Regions from separate parts of the Microbacterium insulae genome, predicted to be linked through region 1. Evidence: predicted binding sites of a transcription regulator. Region 1 holds the regulator's gene; the other holds the start of a gene.
What was found. The regulator HspR, encoded in region 1, represses chaperone genes until heat shock. The targets are predictions, from matches to a motif close to AAGTTGAGTCNNNNNGACTCAACTT.
Positions count from the first base shown of each region.

Region 2: a site for HspR is predicted at 1,440-1,464, ahead of ACFQ0P_RS11705 (ATP-dependent Clp protease ATP-binding subunit). Genes of this name have one in related genera too.

Region 1 is NZ_JBHTII010000001.1:1,136,424-1,139,827, reverse strand. It holds gene ACFQ0P_RS05400 (nucleotide exchange factor GrpE) at 1-474, shown strand, start outside; gene ACFQ0P_RS05395 (DnaJ C-terminal domain-containing protein) at 492-1,490, shown strand; gene ACFQ0P_RS05390 (heat shock protein transcriptional repressor HspR) at 1,506-1,988, shown strand; gene ACFQ0P_RS05385 (MmcQ/YjbR family DNA-binding protein) at 2,033-2,437, shown strand; gene ACFQ0P_RS05380 (DUF2252 domain-containing protein) at 2,571-3,404, opposite strand, start outside.
Region 2 is NZ_JBHTII010000001.1:2,502,528-2,505,931, forward strand. It holds gene ACFQ0P_RS11700 (aminotransferase) at 1-1,307, opposite strand, end outside; gene ACFQ0P_RS11705 (ATP-dependent Clp protease ATP-binding subunit) at 1,482-3,404, shown strand, end outside.

The DNA.
Region 1 (3,404 bases):
ATCCTGGGTGCGCAGCAGAACGCGGATGCCGCGGCCGAGGACGCCGTGATCGCCGACCTCGAGTCGCAGCTGCTCACCGACCTCAAGCGCCTGCAGGCCGAGTACGCCAACTACCGCCGCCGCACCGAGGAGCAGCGCGAGGTCGAGATCGAGCGCGCCAAGGGCTCGGTGGCCAAGGGCCTCCTGCCGGTGCTCGACGACCTCGACCGTGCCGACAAGCACGGAGACCTCGAGGAGGGCACGCCGTTCGCGGCGATCGCCGAGAAGGTCCGCGCCGTCGCCGAACGGATGGGGCTGACCACGTACGGTGCCGCGGGTGAGCTGTTCGACCCGCAGCAGCATGAGGCGATCTTCCAGGCCCCGACCCCGGGCGTCGAGGCCCCGACGATCCTCGAAGTCGTCGAGACGGGCTACCGTCTCGGCTCGGTGGAGCTCCGCCCGGCCAAGGTGGTCGTCGCGGTGCCGGCCGAGTAGACCGGGGAGGAGCATCCATGGCCAGCCAGGACTGGTTCGACAAGGACTTCTACTCGGTCCTCGGGGTGTCCAAGGACGTCACCGACGCCGATCTCAAGAAGACCTACCGCAAGCTCGCGCGCACCTACCACCCGGATTCCAATGCGGGGGATCCGAAGGCGGAGGCGAAGTTCAAGGAGGTCAGCGAGGCGTACTCGGTGCTCTCCGACGCGGAGCAGCGCAAGGAGTACGACCAGATCCGGGCGATGGGCTCCGGGGCGCGCTTCACCGCCGCCGGCCAGGGCGGCAACGGCGGCTTCGAAGACGTCTTCAGCATGTTCAACCAGGGTCGCGGCGGAGGCACGCGCTACCAGGCCGAGGACTTCGACGACATCTTCTCGATGTTCAACCAGCAGCGGGGCGGGGGCTTCGGCTCGGGCCGGTTCGGCCAGTCGACCGGCGGCTACCGCGGGTTCGGTGGGCCGACGCGCGGCGCCGACGTCACCGCGCGGACGACGATCGACTTCATCACCGCGACCAAGGGCGAGACGATCACCCTGCAGGGCGAAGACGGAAAACCGTTCAAGGTGAAGATCCCCGCCGGCGTCGCCGACGGCCAGAAGATCCGGCTGCGCGGACGCGGGCGCCCGTCGCCCGACGGCGGCGAGACCGGCGACATCGTCGTGCAGGTCACCGTGCGGCCGCATCCCGTGTTCACGCGCGACGGCCTCAACCTGCGCGTGACCGTTCCGGTGACCTTCACCGAGGCGGCGCTCGGCGCGACGATCGAGGTGCCGACGCTCGGCGGCGACCCCGTCAAGCTGCGCGTGGCCCCCGGCACGCCGTCCGGTCGTGTGCTGCGCGTGAAGGGTCGCGGGGTCGAGACGTCGAAGGGCACGGGCGACCTCCTCGCCGAGGTGCAGGTCGCCGTGCCGTCGCACCTCGACGACGCCGCGCGGGAGGCGCTCGAGCGGTACCACGAGCTCGAGCCGAAGGAGAATCCGCGCGCCGAGCTCATGTCGAAGGCGCGCGGCTAAGAGGATGTGAGGGTGATGGGCGAGCAGCACGACATCGACGACGACGCGCCGATCTTCGCGATCGCCGTCGCCGCCGAGCTCTCGGGCATGCACCCGCAGACCCTCCGTCAGTACGACCGGCTCGGGCTCGTCGTCCCCGCCCGCACGCCCGGCGGCTCGCGCCGCTATTCGCTGCGTCACGTGTCGCAGCTGCGCGAGGTCGCGCGGATGTCGGCCGAGGGGATCGGCTTGCCCGCGATCGCGCGGATCCTCGAGCTCGAGGACCGCGTGCGCGAACTCCACGGACGCGTCCGCGACCTCGAGGAGCGCGTCCGCATCGAGCTCGAGCGGCGCCCCGGCGCACGGGTCTTCGCCGCCGGCGCGACCGGTTCGGTCGTGACGCTGCGCAGCGGAACGCGCGTACGGCGCGCGACCGAGCTCGTCGTGTGGCGTCCGCGTCACCAGCTCGAGCGCGGGGACTCCGACGCGGACCCCGCGGCGAGCGCACCCCAGCACTGAGCAGAGGGGTGGCGGGATGCCGCGCCCCCCGGCACCATGAACCCATGGCGACCCTCGACGACGTCCGCGCGTGCGCGATGGCGCTCCCGGGTGTCATCGAACGGATCGACGGCCATCGCGGGGGTGCGACCTGGCGCACCGCAGCCGGTGCCTTCGCCTGGGAGCGCGGTCCGGCGGCGACCGACCTCGCGGCGCTGGAGAAGCTCGGACGATCATGGCCCGACGGCGTCGTGATCGGCGTGCGCACCGACGGGCTCGACGTCAAGGACGCGCTGCTGGAGACCTACCCCGACGCCTTCTTCACGATCCCGCACTTCGACGGGTTCCCGGCCGTGCTCGTGCGGCTCGACGCGATCGAGGAGGAGCACCTCCGCGAGGTGATCACGGACGCGTGGCTCCTGCGCGCCCCGAAACGCGTCGCGCAGGCGTGGCTCGACGCGCAGCCTTGACCCGTTCCCGGCGCCGAGCCGGGGGCGGGCACGCCGAGATCGTGTGTTATCGCCGAGCGACCACGCCCCCGACGTCGGCAGGGTGCGTCCTCGGCGAGATCGTGGGTTCTCGACGCGAGGCACGCGGCCTCGATCACCCCGCGTCGATGCCGCGGTGGCGGCGGAAGAGCTCCCAGTCGGCCCGGGAGAGGTCGGCGTACGCGTACGACCACTCGAGGATCGCTTCGCCCACGACGCGGCCGCGCCCGACGTAGCCCGCGACGACGGAGGCGGTCGGCGACTGGCCGTGCGCCCGCGCGAGCGTCGAGGCGCACGCGTCCGCGTACCACCGGAACGCCGGGTCCTCGAGCGTGTCCATGTCGAACCCGCCCTTCTTGTCGTGGAACTGACGCACGTAGAAGGAGCGGTCCGGGCCTCCCTCCGCCGGTGGCCCGGTGAGGTGCCCGAGGAACGGGTCGGACACCGCCTGGAGCACCCGCTGCATGGCCACGACCCGCCCGCCCTCGCCGTGCGCGGCGATGTAGCGGCTGGCGGCCTCGGGCTGCTCGACGCCGCCGTACTCGATGAGGACGCTCTGCCCCGCCTCCTTCGCCTGGAGGAGCAGGGCGTTCCCGTCGCCGTCGGACAGCGCGATGAGGTAGCACCGCGTGCCGACGCTCCCCACGCCGACGACCCGGCGCGCGATGTCCGACACGTGGTACTTCTGCAGCAGCACGCGGATGTCGACGTTCGCCGACTGCTGGTACACCGCGATGTAGTCGTTGATGCGCTCCTCGATGCGCGGGTCGACGTGCGTCATCGTCGGCGGCAGCTCGGTGAAGACGAGGCGGCCCGACTCCTCGCGCGTCGTCAGCTTACGGACCGCGCGGTTCGCCGTGCGCTTCTCGGCGTCCTTCACAGCCTGGTGGAGCGCGTCGGCGGACTCGGGGTCGAGGGAGTCCGCCGCGGCGTCGGCGTCGAAGTGGTC
Region 2 (3,404 bases), 1.4 Mb from region 1:
CCGAGCGCGACGTTGTGCGGCTCGTCCGGATCGTGCGGCCGCGAGCGCGTGAGCCGGGCCTCCCCGAATCGGGCGACGGCGGCGCGCGCGGGGTCGAGGCATCCGCTCAGGACGTCTTCTTCGACGGATGCCTCGAGCCACCGCCCCGCGTCGAGGGCGGGGCTCGTGGGGGTGAGGTCGGCGACCGCGACGTCCTGCGAATCGAGCCCGGGCAGCAGGGGCGCCGCGGGCGGGAGGCCGAGCGATGCGATCGCACGCCCTGTCGCGTCGGACACGAGCGCCGTCGCCACCGCGAGCGGCACGGAGGTCGCCGCGTCGAGGATCGCGAGCTCGTGCTCGAGGTTGCCCGCCGCGTACGCGTTGCCCGGGTCGGTCGCCAGCACGTGGTGCGCGCTCGCCACGAGCGTGGCCGCCCGCACCACGACCAGAGGCCAGAGGGCCGCGACCTCCGGGTCTCCGAGCGGCCGCACCCGGTCGTAGGCCGACACGGCGCGCATCGCGGCGCGAAGGTCGACGCCGTCGTGGTGCAGCAGCGACGAGACGGTGATCGCCAGTTCGCCGACCGTCCACGTGCGGTTGAGGTCGCCGAGGTCGATCACGCCGTCTGGCAGCCGCGTGACGGGGTCGGCGGTGACGACGTTGTCGTCGGTGAGGTCGCCGTGGATGAACTGCACCGGGAGGCGGTCGCCCAGATCCTCGATGACGGACCACGCGGATGCCGCGGCATCCGTCACGCGCGCTCGCAGGGGGTCGTCGGCGATGTGGGGCAGCAGTTCGTCCAGGACGGTGCGCGCATACCGCAGATCCCACTGGTGGACGCGCTCCGCCCCGGGGGCGTCGAGTCCGTCCAGCGCGAGGGCGACGCGGGCGGCCAGGGAGCCCATCTCCTCGACGACCCGCGGCGGCAGGTGACCGGACAGTGTGCGACCCGCGAGGAACTCCAGGAGGCGGGCATGCACCCGGACGCCGTCGAGGTCGAGGCGCACGGCGGTCGCGCCGCCCGTGGGGGCGATGGCTCGCGGGGCGCGGCATCCCGCCTGCTCGGCCAGCAGGGCCGCGGCGGCGGACTGCGCCTCCAGCTCGGCGGCCGAGACGCTCGGGTTGGCGATCTTGAGCAGCAGCCGGTCGCCGTGCGCCGGTGTGAGCAGGAAGTTGCGGTCCTGATGACTGCCCAGCGTCCGAGCGGTCGCCGCGATGCCCCAGTGATCGCGCGCGATCTGCGCGGCGGCCGCCTCGTCGATCTCGGGCGGTGCGGGCTGCACGATCGCCACGGGGCCGGCAGCGGAGTCAGGGCGGGGGTGGGGCATGGTGCGGATCCTGTCGGGACGGTGGATCGAGATTACCGCCCGCGGAACCGCCGGCACGGAACGGTCCCCGGGGTCTGGGAATACGCCCGACGATCGACCGTTTAAGTTGATACGGCTGTGCTCAAGTTCGTAAACTTGACACGACTCCACTCAAGTTCTCAGGAGAGAAACCGAATGCCCGAAGACTTCACCCCCTCCGCCGACGACACCGGAAGCTCGTTCGACGAGTTCCTCGCTCGTTACCTGGCGGGCGAGCGAGCGCGCGCGGAGCGGTCGATCGACCTCAGTCGCTTCCTCGGAGCGCGCACGCAGGAGCTCCTTCAGCGTGCCGGGCGCTTCGCCCTCGAGCGCGGACAGCGCGAGCTCGACGCGCTCCACCTGCTGCGGATCCTCGTCGACGAGGCACCCGCCCGCGACGCGGTCGAGCACATCGGCGCCGACCCCCGCGCGATCCTTCGCGCGACCGACGAGCGCCTGCCCGCGGCATCCGACCCCGCCGACGTCGACGGTGCGGTCATCACCCCGTCGGTGCAGCGCGCGCTGTTCCACGCCTTCCAGGTCGCGCGCTCTTCAGGGTCGACCTACGTCGACCCCGAGCACCTCTTCTTCGCACTCGTGCTCGCGCAGGACACCCCGGCGGGCCAGGTGCTCGCGCGGGCCGGAGTCACCGCGGAGGCTCTCACTCAGGGGCTGCGCGAGACCGTGACCGCCGGCGCCGCGCCGGCGACGCAGGAGCAGGCGGATGCCGCGGCATCGGCGACCCCGATGCTCGACACCTACGGGACCGACCTCACCGCCCGTGCCCTCGAGGGCGCTCTGGACCCGGTCATCGGCCGCGCCGACGAGATCGAGCAGACCATCGAGATCCTCAGCCGCCGCACGAAGAACAACCCCGTGCTGGTCGGGGAGGCGGGCGTCGGCAAGACCGCGATCGTCGAGGGGCTGGCCCAGGCCATCGTCGACGGCGCCGTGCCCGAGCAGCTGCTCGGCAAGCGCGTGATCGCGCTGGATCTCCCCGCCATGCTCGCCGGCACCCGCTACCGCGGCGACTTCGAGGAGCGCCTCACCAAGACGATGGACGAGATCGCCGCGCACCGCGGCGAGCTGGTGATCTTCATCGACGAGGTCCACACCGTGGTCGGCGCGGGCGGCGCCGGAGACGGCGGCATGGACGCCGGGAACATCCTCAAGCCGCGCCTCGCGCGCGGTGAGCTGCACCTCGTCGGCGCGACGACGCTCAAGGAGTACCGCGTCGTCGAGAAGGACCCCGCCCTCGAGCGCCGGTTCCAGCCCGTCCGGGTCGGCGAGCCGACGGTGGCGGACGCCGTGCTGATCCTCCAGGGGCTCAAGCCCGCCTACGAGGAGCACCACGGCATCGTCTACACCGACGACGCCATCCGGGCCGCCGTCGAGCTCAGCGATCGGTACCTGACCGAGCGCGTGCTGCCCGACAAGGCGATCGACCTCATCGATCAGGCCGGCGCGCGGCTGCGGCTGCGACTCGGCGCGAAGGTCGACGTGAGTGGTCTGCTGGAGGAGCTCGCGACCCTCGAGGCCGACAAGAACGCCGCCGTGTCGGCCGAGCACTACGAGGAGGCCTCGCGCATCCGCGATCGGATCGCCGCGGTCCAGGCGCGCCTCGACGACGCGACCGCATCGGGTGCCGCGGCCCGCGGCGAGGCGATCGTGGGCGAGCCCGAGATCGCCGCGGTGATCAGCCGGGCCACCGGCATCCCGGTGAACCGTCTGACCGAGACCGAGCGGGAGCGCCTCGCGCAGCTGGAGGACGAGCTGCACGACCGGGTCATCGGGCAGGATGACGCCGTCGCCGCGGTCGCCAAGGCCGTCCGCCGCAACCGCACCGGCATGGGCGACGCGCGCAGGCCGGTCGGCTCGTTCCTGTTCCTCGGCCCGACGGGTGTCGGCAAGACCGAGCTCGCGAAGGCGCTCGCGGCGTCGCTGTTCGACGACGACGGCGCCGTCATCCGCTTCGACATGAGCGAGTTCGGCGAGCGCCACACCGTGTCGCGCCTCGTCGGGGCTCCTCCGGGATACGTCGGGTACGACGAGGCCGGGCAGCTCACCGAGCGCGTGCGG